DNA from 3 places in the Streptomyces sp. NPDC059002 genome. Region 2 is predicted to be linked to each of the others. Evidence: riboswitches for the same ligand, from Rfam matches in the RefSeq annotation. Region 2 holds a riboswitch; each other region holds the start of a gene.

Region 1 (5,179 bases), on a different contig from region 2:
GGAAGAGACGCTCGCCTGGGTCGAGAAGTACTTCGGGTCGATTCCCTCGCACGACGGCAAGCAGCCGCCGCGCGACGGCTCCCTGCCCGAGCGCATCGGCAAGGAGCTGCGCGAGGTCGTCGAGGAAGAGGTCCCGGCCCGCGCCCTGATGGCCGCCTACCGGCTGCCGGAGGACGGCACGCGCGCGTGCGACGCGGCGGACCTGGCGCTCACCGTGCTCGGCAGCGGCGAGTCCTCCCGGCTCTACAACCGCCTGGTGCGCCGTGACCGTACGGCGGTCGCGGCCGGCTTCGGCCTGCTGCGGCTCGCCGGTGCGCCCTCGCTCGGCTGGCTCGACGTGAAGACCTCGGGCGACGTGGAGGTCCCGGAGATCGAGGCCGCCGTCGACGAGGAGCTGGCCCGCTTCGCCGCGGAGGGCCCCACTCCGGAGGAGATGGAGCGCGCCCAGGCGCAGTTGGAGCGCGAGTGGCTCGACCGGCTCGGCACGGTCGCGGGCCGCGCCGACGAACTGTGCAGGTACGCCGTCCTGTTCGGCGACCCGCAGCTCGCCCTGACGGCCGTCCAGCGCGTCCTCGACGTCACCGCCGAGGAGGTCCAGGAGGTCGCCAAGGCCCGCCTGCGCCCCGACAACCGCGCGGTGCTCGTGTACGAGCCGGTGGCCCCCGAAGCCGGTGCAGACGAAGACGACGAGGAGGCGGCGAAGTGACCGAGGCCGCAACGATGCAGTTCCACGCGCAGCCCCAGGCGGGCACCGCGAAGCCCTGGGCGTTCCCCGCCCCCGAGCGCGGCACCCTCGCCAACGGCCTCACGGTCCTGCGCTGCCACCGCCCCGGCCAGCAGGTCGTCGCCGTAGAGATCCACCTCGAAGCGCCGCTCGACGCCGAGCCCGAGGGCCTCGACGGTGTGGCGACGATCATGGCGAGGGCCTTCAACGAGGGCACCGACAAGCACTCCGCCGAGGAGTTCGCCGCCGAGCTGGACCGCTGCGGCGCGACGCTCGACGCGCACGCCGACCACCCGGGCGTACGCGTGTCGCTCGAAGTCCCGGTATCGCGCCTCCCGAAGGCGCTCGGCCTGCTCGCCGACGCGCTGCGGGCCCCCGCGTTCGCGGACAGCGAGATCGAGCGCCTGGTGGCCAACCGCCTGGACGAGATCCCGCACGAGGCCGCCAACCCGTCGCGCCGCGCCGCCAAGGAGCTGTCCCGGCAGCTCTTCCCCGCGGCCTCGCGCATGTCGCGTCCGCGCCAGGGCACCGAGGAGACGGTCTCGGCCATCGACTCGGCGGCCGTAAGGGCCTTCTACGAGAAGCACGTTCGGCCCGCGACGGCGACCCTGGTCGTGGTCGGCGACCTCACGGGCACCGACCTGGACGCCGTCCTCACGGACACCGTCGGCGCCTGGACGGGCGACACGGCCCAGCCGCGCCCGGTGCCCCCGGTGACCGCCGACGACACCGGCCGTGTCGTCATCGTGGACCGCCCCGGAGCTGTCCAGACGCAGCTCCTGATCGGCCGCGTCGGCGCCGACCGGCACGACCGTGTGTGGCCCGCCCAGGTGCTCGGCACGTACTGCCTGGGCGGCACCCTCACCTCGCGCCTGGACCGCGTCCTGCGCGAGGAGAAGGGATACACCTACGGAGTACGGGCGTTCAGCCAGGTCCTGCGCTCCGCACCGGACGGCACGGGCGCGGCCATGCTCGCCATCACCGGCTCGGTCGACACCGCGTCCACGGGGCCCGCGCTCGACGACCTGTGGAAGGTCCTGCGCACCCTCGCCGCGGAGGGCCTCACGGATGCCGAGCGCGACGTGGCCGTGCAGAACCTGGTGGGCGTGGCCCCGCTCAAGTACGAGATGGCGGCCTCCGTGGCGGCCACGCTCGCCGATCAGGTCGAGCAGCACCTGCCGGACGACTTCCAGGCGCAGTTGTACCGGCAGCTGGCCGCCACCGGCACCGTGGAGGCCACCGCGGCCGTCGTGAACGCCTTCCCGGAGGACCGTCTGGTGACGATCCTCGTCGGCGACGCCGCGCAGATCGAGGAGCCCGTCAGGGCGCTCGGCATCGGCGAGGTGACCGTGGTCACGGGCTGAGGGACAGTCAGGACATATGGGGACCCTGGCAGCCGAAGTGGCCGCCAGGGTCCCCATATGTCCGAATTCGCATGGAGGTTGCCTGTCTGCCCTGTGGCGTGCGCTACAAAAAGCTAGTTCTGTTTGTCGATTGAAAGACGCCCCGTTTAGCGTCGGTCCGTCTGTTCGTCACGCACCACGTCGCATCCGCGGCACCGGACAGTCATCGCCGAGTCCCCGTACGGCGCGAGCCAGGGGAGCCGGGGACCCACATGTCCCCTGGGGTGAATCGGGCACCTTGCCGTGCGGCGAGGGACCCGTAGGAGACCTTCCTGCTCCGAACCCGTCAGCTAACCCGGTAGGCGAGAGGGAAGGAAAGGATCAGCCGCTTCATGGCGTTCACCCGTGCCACCGGGAAGCACCGTCGTCCGAGCCGCCTCACGCGGACCACCGCGAACGTCGCGGGTGTCGCAGCGCTCACCACCACCGGTGTCATCGGAGGCCTGGCCGCTCCGGCGCTCGCCGCCGACGACGCGGCCGTCGAGAGCACCGGCCTCACCCAGGCGATATCCGTGGGCGACTCCCTTGCCGAGAGCGTCGACGCGCAGGCCACCGCGCAGAAGCAGGCCGCCGACGACGCCGCCGCCGCGAAGAAGGCCGAAGAGGCCGCCAAGAAGAAGGCCGCCGAGGAGAAGCGCAAGGCCGAGGCCGAGGCCAAGGCGAAGGCCAAGAAGGAGCGCGAGGCCAAGGAGCGCGCCGCCCGCGAGGCCGAGCGCAAGCGCCTGAACACCTACGTCTCCCCGATCACCGGCTCGTACGTCTCCACGGGCTACCAGACCGGCGGCGCCATGTGGTCCTCCGGCAGCCACACCGGTATCGACTTCCACGCCGCGTCCGGCACCACGGTCCACGCCGTCGGCTCCGGCACCGTCGTCGAGGCCGGCTGGGGCGGTGCCTACGGCAACAACGTGGTCATCAAGATGAACGACGGCACGTACACCCAGTACGGCCACATGTCCTCCCTCAGCGTCACCGTCGGCCAGACGGTCACCCCGGGCCAGCAGATCGGCCTCTCGGGCTCCACGGGCAACTCCAGCGGCCCCCACCTCCACTTCGAGGCCCGCACCGGCGCGGACTACGGCTCGGACATGGATCCCGTCGCGTACCTGCGCGCGCACGGCGTCAACGTCTGACCCACGCCCCTCAGTAGCACCCCGAAAGCCCCGGCTCCCCGCGAGCCGGGGCTTTCGCCGTTTCCGACGCATGCCACCGGCGCCGCCCTTGGCCAAAAGATATCCATTGATTTCGGCCCGCCGTCGGAAATTCCGGCGCCCTGCAATAGAGTCGGTGAACGAGCGTCGGTCGACCGCGTTTCGCGGGGATTAAGGCGGAGGTTGGGTCATGCGCATTCCCGCGCACTCGGTATGCACGGCCATCCGGGACGACATCGTCTCCGGAGTCCACGAGCGGGGCGGCAGGCTCACCGAGGAACTCCTGGCCCGGCGCTACGGAGTCTCCCGCGTTCCCGTGCGCGAGGCCCTGCGCACCCTGGAGGCCGAGGGATTCGTGGTGACCCGCAGGCACGCGGGCGCGTGCGTCGCGGAACCCGGCGAGCAGGAGGCCGCCGACCTCCTGGAGATCCGGTCGCTGCTGGAGCCGCTCGCGGCGGCGCGCGCCGCGCAGCGCCGCACCGAGGCGCATCTGAAGGTCCTGCGCGGCCTGGTCAGGCTCGGCCAGGAGCGTTCGAGGCGGGGCCAGGGGGAGGACCTGCGGTCCCTCGCGGGCTGGTTCGACGAGACGCTCGCGCAGGCGTCCGGCAGCCCGGGGCTCATCACGCTGCTGACCCAGCTCCGGCGCAAGATCGCCTGGATGTACGTCGTCGAGGCCCCGGCCGCCGCCCCGGACTCCTGGTCGGAGCAGGCGGCGATCGTCGACGCGGTCGCCCGTGGGGACGCGGAGCGCGCCAGGTCGCTGACCGCGGCGCACACGGAACGGGCGAAGGGGGCGCATCGATTGCGTCATTCACCGAGGGAAGCCCGCGTGAGGGATTTGCAACATGCCGTAAACACGGCGGGGCTCCCGAATTAACACCGGAGCCGTATACAAAGAGGGGTTATTTCATCCGGGGTGCCGGACCTCTTTTTCGTGTGCCCTTTTTCATGTGTCGCTTTATTCTCGGGCGCATGCGCATACGTCGATGGGGTCACCCGGAATTCCGGGTGACCCCATCGACGTATTGCAAGGAACGTGTCCTAGACCGTCTCCGGAAGCTCCTCGAGGCCCTCCGCGACGAGCTTCGCCAGACGGTCGAGGGCGGCGTCCGCGCCCTCGGCGTCGGAGGCGAGCACGATCTCCTCGCCGCCCTGGGCGCCCAGGCCGAGCACCGCGAGCATCGAGGCGGCGTTGACCGGGTTGCCGTCGGCCTTGGCGATCGTCACGGGGACGCCGGCGGCCGTGGCCGCGCGGACGAAGATGGAGGCGGGTCGGGCGTGAAGGCCCTCGGCCCAGCCGACGTTGACGCGGCGCTCAGCCATGTGTTGCTGCCCTTCCAGGTGTCTCACACTTGTCTAGACCAGTGTCTCATGCCGGGGCGGGTGCTCTGCCGGACCGAGGCCCGGGCTCCTCCGGTCGTACGTCCTCACCTGCCCGGCCCGTACGTCCCGCACCCGGCCGCCTTCCGGCCCTCCCTAGCCTGCCCCGGCCCCGGCGGCCGCGCGACCCGTACCCTGGCCCCATGCAGAGCCCGTCGGATCAGCAGGATCGGCACGGCCATCCCTCCCACTGGGAAGCCGATGTGGTGCTGCGCGACGGGGGCACCGCCCGGATCAGGCCGATCACGGCCGAGGACGCGGACCGCCTGGTCAGCTTCTACGAGCAGGTCTCCGACGAGTCGAAGTACTACCGGTTCTTCGCGCCCTACCCCCGCCTCTCCGCCAAGGACGTGCACCGCTTCACCCATCACGACCAGGTGGACCGGGTGGGCCTCGCGGCGACCGTCGGCGGCGAGTTCATCGCCACCGTGCGCTACGACCGCATCGACGAGCGCGGCATGGCCGCAAGCGCCCCCGCCGACGAGGCCGAGGTCGCCTTCCTCGTGCAGGACGCCCACCAG
Region 2 (5,179 bases):
CAGCTGCGCATCGGCGTCACCGACAGCCACCCCCGCTACCCCAAGCGGCTGCCCGCCGCCGTCCAGCAGGACAACGGCCGCGGCATGGTCATCATCCGCTGGCTGGCCGCCGAGTGCGGCGGCCGGCTGTCCGTCAGCCCCACCGAGGAGGGCGGCAAGACGGTCTGGATCGCCCTGCCCTGGACGGCGCCTGTGCAGGACAGACACCGCGACGCGGCCCGCTGACCCCCGCGCCGCCGGTTCAGCCCGCCGAGCGTCCATAGGCCCCGCGCAGCAGCGCACGGAAGGAGTCCGCCGCGGCGCCCGACTCGTCGGTGCGGTGGACGACGGAGATGGTGCGCCTCAGATCGCCGGGCGCCAGCGGCCGCATCCCGACCGGGGTCGCGGCGGTGCGTGCCACCATCTCCGGCACCACGGCGATGCCGAGCCCGGCGCTGACCAGCGCGCAGACCAGTGCGTAGCCCGGCGTCTCGACCACCACCGAGGGCGTCGCACCGGCCCGCGCGAGGGCGCGCTCCACGGCCTGCCGCGGCGGATGGTCCGGCGCCATGCTGATCAGCGGCTGCCCGGCGAGCGCGTCGAGCGGCAGCCGTGACGTGCCGCTCGCGAGCGCGTGCCCCGGCTGCGTCACCAGGACCAGCTCCTCGACAAGGACCGGCTCGGCCGACACGGAGGCGGGCAGCGGCGTCGCGTCGGCGGGTTCGTACGCGTGGGTGAGGGACAGGTCGACCTCGCCCGCCGCCACGGCCGCGACGCCGAGCGGCGGTTCATAGCCCGCGACCGTCAGTTCCACGTCCGGGTGGGCCCTGCGGAACGCGGTCAGGACGGGCGGCAGCAGATGGATGCCGCCCGTCGGGAAGGTGCCGACGCGCAGCCTGCCGCCGGACAGGCCCGCGACCTGCGCCAGTTCGTGCCGGGCGCGTTCCATCTCGTCGAGCACCCGGCGGGCCCTGGCCACGAGCAGCTCGCCCGCGCCGGTCAGCCGCGCCCCGCGATGGTGCCGCACGAGCAGCCCGGTCCCGGCCTCCCGCTCCAGCTTGGCGAGTTGCTGGGAGAGGGCGGGCACGGTGTAGCCGAGGCGCTCGGCGGCCCGGGTGATCGAACCGGCCTCGGAGACCGCGACGAGTGCGGCGAGCCGCGTGGGGTCGTACATGGCAGCTCCCTGCGGCGCGGAGTACGTGCGTACGGCGAAGGGCGGCGGGGCGCCCGGAAGCCGGAGCTTAAACGTCTGCTTAAGGCAGGCTCAGGATATTGCACATACCCGTTGAAGGCTCGGTCCCGGCAGTCTTGGCGCCATGGACGCACAACTGGTCGCCTTCACCCTGTTCGCGGCGGGCATGGTCGCCATGCCCGGCGCCGACTTCGCCGTCGTCGTACGCAACTCCCTCGCCTCACGGCGGGCCGGTGTGGCCAGCGCGGTCGGGGTCGCGGGCGGGCTCCTGGTGCACACGGCCCTCGCGGTCGCGGGCGTCGCGGCGGTGCTCGCCGCCGTGGCCGCGCTCTTCCGCGCGCTCCAACTGATCGGTGCCGCCTATGTGCTGTACCTCGCCTACCGCGCGCTGCGGTCCGCGGCGCGGCCGCGGGAAGCGGCGCCGGAGGCACCCGTGGTGCGGGGCGGGGCTCTGCGGGAGGGCTTCCTCACCAACGCCCTCAACCCGAAGGCGTCGATCACGTTCCTGAGCGTGCTGCCCCAGTTCGTGCCCGCGGGCAGTCCCGCGATGCCGCGGACGCTGCTGCTCGCGTCCATCGTCGTGGCGTTCGCCCTGCTGTGGTTCCCGGTGGTGGCGCTGCTGGTCGACCGGCTCGGCACGTGGCTGCGACGGCCTCGTACGGCCCGCGCCATCGAGGCGGCCACCGGTGCGGCGCTCGGCGCGCTGGGTCTGGTGCTCCTGGTGGAGCCGTTGCTGGCCTGAGGCCATCGGGGCGGTCGGGTGCGGCGGTTCGGAGCGTGCCCCCGAGCACTCCGGAGTGCTCGGGGACCGTCGGCGCGGCGCGGGTCAGCGGACCCGGCCGTACCAGACGCTCTTGGACCAGATCTTCTCCAGACGCACCACGGTTCCGCGCTTGGGCGCGTGCCATATGCGGCCGTCGCCCGCGTAGATCCCGACGTGGTAGACGTTCCGGCCGGAGTGGAAGAACACCAGGTCGCCCTTGGTGCGCTGCGACTTCTTGATGTGCTTGGTCTTGTTGTACTGCGCGGCGGCGGTGCGCGGGAGCTTCTTGCCCGTCTTCTTGAACGAATAGAGCGTGAGGCCCGAGCAGTCGAACCGGTTGGGCCCCGCGGCGCCGTAGCGGTAGGGGGAGCCCTTCTTGGACGCTGCGATCTTGAGCGCCTTCGTCCCGTGTGTTGCTGCCTCCGCTTCCGCGGTGAGCCCGGGGGCCACCATGGTGCCGCCTACTACGGCGAGCGTCAGGGCCGATGCGGCACCGGTCCTGGTGAGCAGCGACGGAACATGATTCAGCGCAGTCATGCGCAACCCTTCGTCAGCCGCCTGTGAAGGATGACCTGTCGGGTTCGGGCAGGCGAAGATGCCCGGCCGCGTCGTGCTCTGCGGCTTCACCCCAAGGGCGTCGTCCGGACTTCCCGGACGGGCCCGTCATGCCTGGGTCCTCCACTCCTGCCGTTGCACCCATGTCGACCGGTCATCCGGGTGGCGGCAGGACTCGGCGTCCGCCCGGACCGCCCCACCGCTGTGGCGGGGGCTTGTCGTCGGAAGGGATCTTGACCCGACAAGGGCGAAAAAACCGAGCCGAAACGGTGTTTTGTGAGGCTCCTCACGACTGACCCGTTCGGGTGGACACTGTCGAAATGGGGTCTGGGTCCCCGTGGCTGACGATGGTTCGACCAGCACCGGAATGAAGCATTCCGCGCGCGTCGTACACACCTGGCGCAACTCTCGACCACGGCCTGACGGACCCTCGGCTACGCCATACGGGGGACCCCGCCTGGTCCGTTTCGAAGGCGGCCCGGACGTTCCCGCGAGCGGTTCGCCGTGGTCAACTCCCCGGCAGCGGCGGCACGGTGACCCGCCGGGCCCGCCGCTCGCCGTCGAGCACGCGCAGCGCCTGGGCCAGCGTCGGCGCATGCACCTCGCTCTCGCCGCGCTGATGCATCAGCGTCAGTGCGTCCCGCAGAGCCGTCGCCCTGCTGACCAGGGCCTGGGCGGCGCGCAGCCCGCCGTAGGTGTGCTCGGCGCGGGCCGGATTGATCCGGCCGACCAGATCGACGACTTCGAGGTAGCGGTCGATCAGCTCGGCCTCGGCGCGCGTCAGCGCCGGCAGGGGCGGGAGTTCGGGCGGCAGCATCTCGGCCTCACCTCGGGTCGCGCGCGGCGAGCGAGGTCTTGCGGGTCGGGATGATGCGGTCCACGAGCCCGTACTCGACGGCCGCGGGGGCGTCGAGGATCTTGTCCCGTTCGATGTCGGCACTGATCCGCTCGGGGCTCTGCCCGGTGTGCCGTACGAGGAGTTCCTCCAGGAGCCGCCGGGTGCGCAGGATCTCGTCGGCCTGGATGGCCAGGTCGCTGGCCTGTCCCTGGATCGGCTCGGTGACGGACGGCTGGTGGATGAGCACACGCGCACCGGGCAGCGCGAACCGCTTGCCGGGCGTGCCCGCGGCGAGCAGCACGGCGGCGGCCGACGCCGCCTGGCCGAGGCAGGTCGTCTCCACGTCACAGCTGACGAACTGGATCGTGTCGTAGAGGGCGGTCATCGCGCTGAACGAGCCGCCGGGGGAGTTGATGTACAGCGAGATGTCGCGGTCCGGCGCCTGGTATTCGAGGTGCATGAACTGCGCCATCACGTCGTTCGCCGACGTGTCGTCGATGGGGGTGCCGAGGAAGACGATCCGCTCGTCGAGGAGCTTCGAGTACGGATCCAGGGTCCGCGTCCCCGAACTCGTGCGCTCGGTGAACTGGGGCAGGACATAACGGGCGGACGGACGGTTCATGGCACGCCTCTTTTCGTGGGGTCGACCTGGCGCCGTTCGTGGAGGGGCCAGGGCCTCTGTAAAAAATGTACAGGACGTACGTTCATGGAGGGAGTGGGGCCACCGGATCCGCGGCACGGGCGGTGCCCCGCGTACCCTCGACGGGCCATGCAAAAGGAAGAGAAGGATCTGCTCGCGCTCGAAGTCGACGTCATCCACGGCCTCGGCACCCGGCCGGTCGGCGACCGGGCGACCGTGACGGACCCGTCGGTGCGCGCCGTGTGGTCCTGGTCGCCGCGGGCACGTCTGCTGGCGCTGGGTCCCGGCGTAGAGGATCCGGGTCCGGTCGACGTCGCGGCACAGCCGTACACACCGGAAGAGATACCGGCCGCGCTGACCCGGCTCGCGGCGGCCCTGGAGACCCCGGGCGACGCGGCACGGATCCAGGGCGGCCCGTGCTTCACCTTCCCCGACCGCCTGGCCGAGCCCTCTCCCGCGCCCCTGCCGCTCCTGGTCTCGGACGCCGAAGGGCGGCGCGCCGCACGGCAGTTGAGCCGTCCGGGGAACTGGCAGCCCGGCGAATGGCAGGAGTTGATCTCCGGGGCCGCGGGGGAGTGGGCGATGGCCGTGCACGACAGCGAGCCCGTGTCGATCTGCCACACCCCGGCCGCGAACGCCCGCGCCGCGGAGGCCGGGATCTGGACCCGCGCGGACCACCGGGGCCGCGGCCTCGCACCGGCCGCGGTCGCCGCCTGGTCGCGGCGCGCGGGCAAGGGCAGGGACGTGCTCTTCTACAGCACCACCGTCGACAACCACGCCTCGCGCGCAGTGGCCCGCACCCTCGGCCTCAGGCCGCTCGGCTGGATCTGGGTGGTGCATTGAGGGTCTCGGTCCTGCCCGAGGCGCCCCGTCCCGATGGGTGTGCCGGGGACGGGACGCCGATGTGCGTCGGTCGCAGGGGCGTGGTTCAGCAGCTGGCGGTCCGCTCCAAGGGCGGCGCTGTCATGGATCCGTCGGACAGGCCCTAGCCCCGGCCCTGTTCGAGACCCGCCTCGTACGCGAAGTCCACGCCGTTCAGGGAATCGAGGCCCAGGACGGTCTGCTCCGGATGGACGCGCAGGAGGCGCAGGCCCGGATGACCGGCCAGGGTCGATACGTCGACGGGGCTGTCGGCGTGCTCCAGTTCGAGGGTGGCCAACCGGGTGGCCGACCTGAGCCACTCCCACGTCGCGGACAGATCAGCCGGTGCAC
Region 3 (5,179 bases), on a different contig from region 2:
GAGCGCGGCGCGGTTGGAGTCCAGGTTCGGGGCGAAGCCGCCCTCGTCGCCGAGGCCGGTGGACAGGCCCTTGCTCTTCAGGACGGACTTGAGGGTGTGGTAGACCTCGGTGCCCCAGCGCAGCGCCTCGGAGAAGGACTCCGCGCCGATCGGGGCGATCATGAACTCCTGGATGTCGACGTTGGAGTCGGCGTGCGACCCACCGTTCAGGATGTTCATCATCGGGACGGGCAGCAGGTGCGCGTTCGGGCCGCCGAGGTAGCGGAACAGCGGCAGGTCGCTGGCCTCGGAGGCGGCGTGCGCGACGGCGAGCGAGACGCCGAGGATGGCGTTGGCGCCGAGCGAGCCCTTGTTGTCGGTGGCGTCCAGGTCGAACATGGCCTGGTCGATCAGACGCTGCTCGGTGGCGTCGTAGCCGACGAGCTCCGGGCCGATCTGCTCGATGACGGCGAGGACGGCCTTCTCGACACCCTTGCCCTGGTAACGGTTGGGGTCACCGTCGCGAAGCTCGATGGCCTCGAAGGCACCGGTGGAGGCACCCGACGGGACGGCGGCACGACCGGTGCTGCCGTCGTCGAGGCCGACCTCGACCTCGACCGTGGGGTTGCCTCGGGAGTCCAGGATTTCCCGGGCTACGACGACGTCGATGGACGGCACGAGCATCTCCTTCTGGGATGTGACGCATTTACGCGGGGCCGCTTCGGCCCTGCGTCTCACGAGCCTAACGGGCTCCGGAGCTTCGGCCAGCCGACCGCCCGTCCCGTGGGACGGGCGAGGGCCCAAATACCTGGGAAACGGGACGGAAGCCCGTGTTTCTACTGGCCGGTAGCTCGCTAGGGGCGAACACGGGGCCAAGGCCGCGGGCCTTCCGGCGCCGGACACGGCCCCGCCCCGGTGCGTACGGGGGATACGCGCACCGGGGCGGGGAGCCCGTGGGGACGGGGGAAGCGGCCGTGCGTCCGCCGAGGCACGGCCGCTCGCGGGTCTTTAGCTGAGGTGCAGCTGCTGACCCGGGTAGATGAAGTCGGCGTCGTCGATGATGTCGCCGTTGAGCTTGTAGACCTTCTGCCAGCCGCCCTTGACCTTGTGGTCCTCGGCGATCTTGGACAGGGTGTCGCCCGACTTGACCTTGTACTCGCCGTCGCCCTTCTTGACCGTCTTGCCGGTCGGGGTCTCGACGGTCTTCTTGGTCTCGGCCTGCGGCGTGGGCTGCGGCTTCGGCGCGGCCTGCTGCTGCGGAGCCTGCTGCTGGGTCTGCTGCGGCTGCGGCTTCGGCTGCTGCTGCGGCTTGGCCTGCTCCTGCGAGCCGCCGCCGTTGTACGCGGCGCCCGAGAGGCCGACGCCACAGCTCGGCCAGGCGCCCTTGCCCTGACCGGCGAGGACCTTCTCGGCGATCTCGATCTGCTGGGCCTTGGAGGCCTTGTCGGCGGTCGGCGCGTACTTGGTGCCGCCGTACGCGGCCCAGGTGGAGGCGGAGAACTGCACGCCGCCGTAGTAGCCGTTGCCGGTGTTGATGGACCAGTTGCCGCCGGACTCGCACTGGGCGACGGCGTCCCACTCCTGGCCGGTGGCGGCGTTGGCCGAGCCGGCCGCCATCAGCGGGGCGGCGACGGCCGCGCCGGTCACACCGACGAGCGTGGCGACGCGGGTGGCCTTGGACGGGCGACGGTGCTTGCCCTTGCCGGAAAGCAGCATGAGTTGATCCCCTACACCGACGCCTGCGAGGTGAGCTGTCGGGTTCGGGCCGATGTGGTTGCCCGGCCGCGCTTCCTAGAGCGCGACTTCACCCCTAGCCGTTTCCGGCACTTACCTTGGGTCCCCCGCTCCTGCCTACGGCGCTCTTGAGCGACGACTGTTCCCGTCCGGCCGTTGGCAGGATTCGGCGTACCGACCGGCGGGGCCCGCAGTGGCGAGCGGTCACGACCGTAGACACGCAATCCACCGAATTTCAAAGACGATCAGGTCTTCTGAGACCCATCTCTCACTCGCGCCAAACCGGACATACGACGCGAAGCCCCCACCCGACTCTTCGTCAACTTCCCTTACTTTTCGCCCAAATCGAGGCTCTGACCGGGGAGAATGAGGTCCGGGTCGGCCCCGACGGTCTTCTTGTTCTCGGCATAGAGCGTGGGCCAGCCGCCGTCGACGTCGAGGTCGTCCGCGATCGCCGAGAGGTTGTCTCCGGAGCGCACCGTGTACGTCCCGTCGGCGACCTTGTCCGTCCGTCCTTCGCCACGCGAGGCGTGCCGCCCCGGACGGTCCTTGCCGTCGTCTCCCGAGGGCTGCTCGTCGGCGCGGTCGCCGCGGTGGCGGCCGGGCGCGGAGTCGCCGGAGGGGGCGGTGGAGTCCTCGGGCGCGGGCGAAGTGGCGTCCTTCTCTCCGGACTTGCCGGGGGCGTCCTTGCCGTCCTTGTCGCCCTTGCCGTCCGCCGCGCCTTCGCCGTCCTTGTTGCCCTTGTCGTTCTTGTCACCCTTGCCGGGCTCGTCGTGATTCTTGTCGCGGGCATCCCCGGAGTCGTCCGACGCCTCACCCGAGTCCGCCGGCCCGCTCGCGTCGTCGGACGGCTCCGCGGAGTCCGAGGGCTTCTCAGCAGGCTTCTCGGAGGGCTTCTCGGTGGGCTTGTCCGTCTCGCCGGAGCCGGTCGGGTCCGACGGCTCGGGCGTCATCGGGGCACCCGGGTCCACGTCGGCCGCGGCACCGCCGTCGGTGAGTCCGGCGATCGGGGCGCAGCTCGGCCACGCGGCCGTGCCCTGGTCGTAGAGGACGCTCTCGGCGACGGCGATCTGCTGCGACTTGGACGCCTGGTCGGCGCTCGGCGCGTAGTCGAGGCCGCCGTAGTTCTCCCACATCTCCTGCGAGAACTGGAGTCCTCCGTAATACCCGTTGCCGGGGTTGGCGCTCCACGCGCCGCCGCTCTCGCACTCGGCGAGCTTGTCCCACGTCGCGGTGTCGGCGGCGCTCGCGCTGGTCGCGCCGAGCAGCGGGATGGCGATGGCTGATCCGGTGACTCCTGCCGCGACGATGAGGGCCGGGGCTTGGCGGGGGCGTCGGTGACGACCATTGCCGGAGAGCATGCGGTTGCCTTTCAGGAGACTATTGCGGCAACTCGGGCACCAGGTGTCCGAGTCGACGTGAACGTAGTCGCACTCGAACGCCTGTCACAAGTCGATGCAGCGGAGATCACGTGAAAGTCACAGTCTTGACGGACCGTCAGTTCGGTGCCGTTCTCTGTGCGGATGTGAACTCCACGGGCAACGTCCGCAGTCCCCGCATGATCAGCCCGCCACGCCACCGCAAATCGGCAGGATCCGCCGCGAGTTGCAGGTCCGGAAGGCGCCGCAGCAGTGTCGCGAGGGCGGTCTGGCCCTCCAGGCGGGCGAGCGGGGCGCCCAGGCAGTAGTGGATTCCGTGGCCGTACCCGAGGTGCTGGTTGTCACGCCGGGACAGGTCGAGGGTGTCGGGATCCGCGAAGCGGGCGGGGTCGCGGTCGGCGGCGGCGAGCACCACGAGGACGGGATCGCCCGCGCCGATGTGCTGCCCGCCGATGGTCAGCGCCTCGGTGGCGAACCGCCAGGTGGCCAGCTCCACGGGCCCGTCGAAGCGGAGCAGCTCCTCGACACCGGTCTCGAGGAGGCCGGTGTCCCCCTCCGCCAGGGCACGCTGCAGCCGCTCGCGCTGCTCGGGGTGGGTGAGCAGGGCGTACATGCCGTTGCCGATGAGATTGACGGTGGTCTCGAACCCGGCGAAGAGCAGGATGAACGCCATCGCCGCGGCCTCGTTCTCCGTGAGGTGCTCGCCGTGGTCGGAGGCGCGGATGAGGCCGGAGATGAGGTCGTCGCCCGGGTCCAGGCGCTTGCGGTGGATCAGCTCGGCGAGATAGCCGCGCATCTTCTTCACGGACCGCGCGACACCGCCCCGCGGGCCTCCCCCGTGCCGGATCATCATGCCCGCCCAGTCGCGGAAGTCGTCCTGGTCCTCGCGCGGGACGCCGAGCAGGTCGCAGATGGCGTAGATGGGGAGCGGGAAGGCGAACTCGTGGATGAGGTCGGCGGTGCCTTCCTCGGCGAACCGGTCGATGAGCTGATCCGTCAACTCCTGCACGCGCGGCGCGAATTCGGCGACGCGGCGCGGGGTGAACGCCTTCGAGACGAGACGCCGGAGGCGGGTGTGGTCCGGCGGGTCGATGTTGAGCAGATGCGTCATGAGGTTGGCGCTGCGCTCACCCGGAATACCGGTCTTGCTCTTCACGTGCGCGGGCTCGTCGTGGTGGGCGGGGTTCTTGCTGAGCCGCTGATCGGCGAGGGCCTGCCGAGCATCCGCGTACCGGGTGACGAGCCAGGCCTCGACCCCACTGGGCAGCCGCTGCTTGCTGACGGCCTCGTTCTCCCGCAACCAGGCGTAAGCGGGGTAGGGATCGCTGGAGAACTCCCAGGTGAAGAGCTCGGGCTGCGAGGGCGGGGCGGAGGCCTTGTCGTGCATGCGGTCGACGGTATCGCTCCGCCGGGCGGCCGGTGTCATGCCTGCGGGTGCATCGTGGCTGGTCGCGCAGTTCCCCGCGCCCCTTCGGGCGCTCAGTCCCCCGCCCGTCGAGGGGGCGGTCCCTAATCCCCCGCCCCCTCAGCCGCCAGCACCGCATCCCGATACGCCCTCGCCGCCACCCGCAGCGCCGCCTCGGGGTCGACGCCCTCCGCTTCGGCCCGCAGGGCCAGGGCAAGCAGTTCGTACCCCATGTCTCCGCCCGAAGGCACCGTCACCTCAAGTCCCGCCGTCCGCACCCGGGATGCCAGCTTCGCCGCGAGTGCCAGGGCGGGCTGGCCGAGGGGGATGCCCTCCGTCAGGGACGTGCGCTGCTTCTCCTCCGCCTTGGTGCGGAGCCAGTGCGCACGGACGTCGTCCGGGGTCTGTGCCGAGTCGTCGCCGAAGACATGCGGGTGGCGGTGGATGAGCTTCTCGACGAGGCCGCCCGCGACGTCGTCGATGGAGAAGGACTCGTCGTCCTCGTCGGGGCCGCCCTCCTCGGCGATCCTCGCGTGGAAGACGACCTGGAGCAGGACGTCGCCCAGCTCCTCGCGGAGTTCGTCCCTGTCGCCGTCCTCGATCGCCTCGACCAGCTCGTACGCCTCCTCGATCGCGTACTTCGCCAGGCCCTTGTGGGTCTGCTGCGAGGACCAGGGGCATT

Evidence for each region. Region 2 has a riboswitch for cyclic di-AMP ahead of ACFWZ2_RS07000 (C40 family peptidase). Riboswitches for the same ligand answer to the same signal wherever they lie in the genome.
Region 1: it holds a riboswitch for cyclic di-AMP, as region 2 does, so the genes downstream of both, ACFWZ2_RS33695 (M23 family metallopeptidase) here and ACFWZ2_RS07000 (C40 family peptidase) in region 2, are expected to answer to the same signal.
Region 3: it holds a riboswitch for cyclic di-AMP, as region 2 does, so the genes downstream of both, ACFWZ2_RS29840 (transglycosylase family protein) here and ACFWZ2_RS07000 (C40 family peptidase) in region 2, are expected to answer to the same signal.

The regions. Positions count from the first base shown of each region.
Region 1 covers NZ_JBHYJI010000053.1:56,082-61,260, forward strand. The annotation lists gene ACFWZ2_RS33685 (M16 family metallopeptidase) at 1-706, shown strand, start outside; gene ACFWZ2_RS33690 (M16 family metallopeptidase) at 703-2,088, shown strand; cyclic di-AMP (ydaO/yuaA leader) riboswitch at 2,285-2,447, shown strand; gene ACFWZ2_RS33695 (M23 family metallopeptidase) at 2,460-3,260, shown strand; gene ACFWZ2_RS33700 (GntR family transcriptional regulator) at 3,469-4,155, shown strand; gene ACFWZ2_RS33705 (HPr family phosphocarrier protein) at 4,320-4,601, opposite strand; gene ACFWZ2_RS33710 (GNAT family N-acetyltransferase) at 4,802-5,179, shown strand, end outside.
Region 2 covers NZ_JBHYJI010000005.1:75,004-80,182, forward strand. The annotation lists gene ACFWZ2_RS06985 (ATP-binding protein) at 1-225, shown strand, start outside; gene ACFWZ2_RS06990 (LysR family transcriptional regulator) at 242-1,153, opposite strand; gene ACFWZ2_RS06995 (LysE family translocator) at 1,296-1,913, shown strand; gene ACFWZ2_RS07000 (C40 family peptidase) at 1,998-2,471, opposite strand; cyclic di-AMP (ydaO/yuaA leader) riboswitch at 2,475-2,680, opposite strand; gene ACFWZ2_RS07005 (hypothetical protein) at 2,998-3,306, opposite strand; gene ACFWZ2_RS07010 (ATP-dependent Clp protease proteolytic subunit) at 3,314-3,949, opposite strand; gene ACFWZ2_RS07015 (GNAT family N-acetyltransferase) at 4,097-4,810, shown strand; gene ACFWZ2_RS07020 (NACHT domain-containing protein) at 4,953-5,179, opposite strand, start outside.
Region 3 covers NZ_JBHYJI010000041.1:38,800-43,978, reverse strand. The annotation lists gene eno (phosphopyruvate hydratase) at 1-657, opposite strand, end outside; gene ACFWZ2_RS29840 (transglycosylase family protein) at 988-1,695, opposite strand; cyclic di-AMP (ydaO/yuaA leader) riboswitch at 1,700-1,848, opposite strand; gene ACFWZ2_RS29835 (transglycosylase family protein) at 2,043-3,074, opposite strand; gene ACFWZ2_RS29830 (cytochrome P450) at 3,211-4,479, opposite strand; gene ACFWZ2_RS29825 (nucleoside triphosphate pyrophosphohydrolase) at 4,602-5,179, opposite strand, start outside.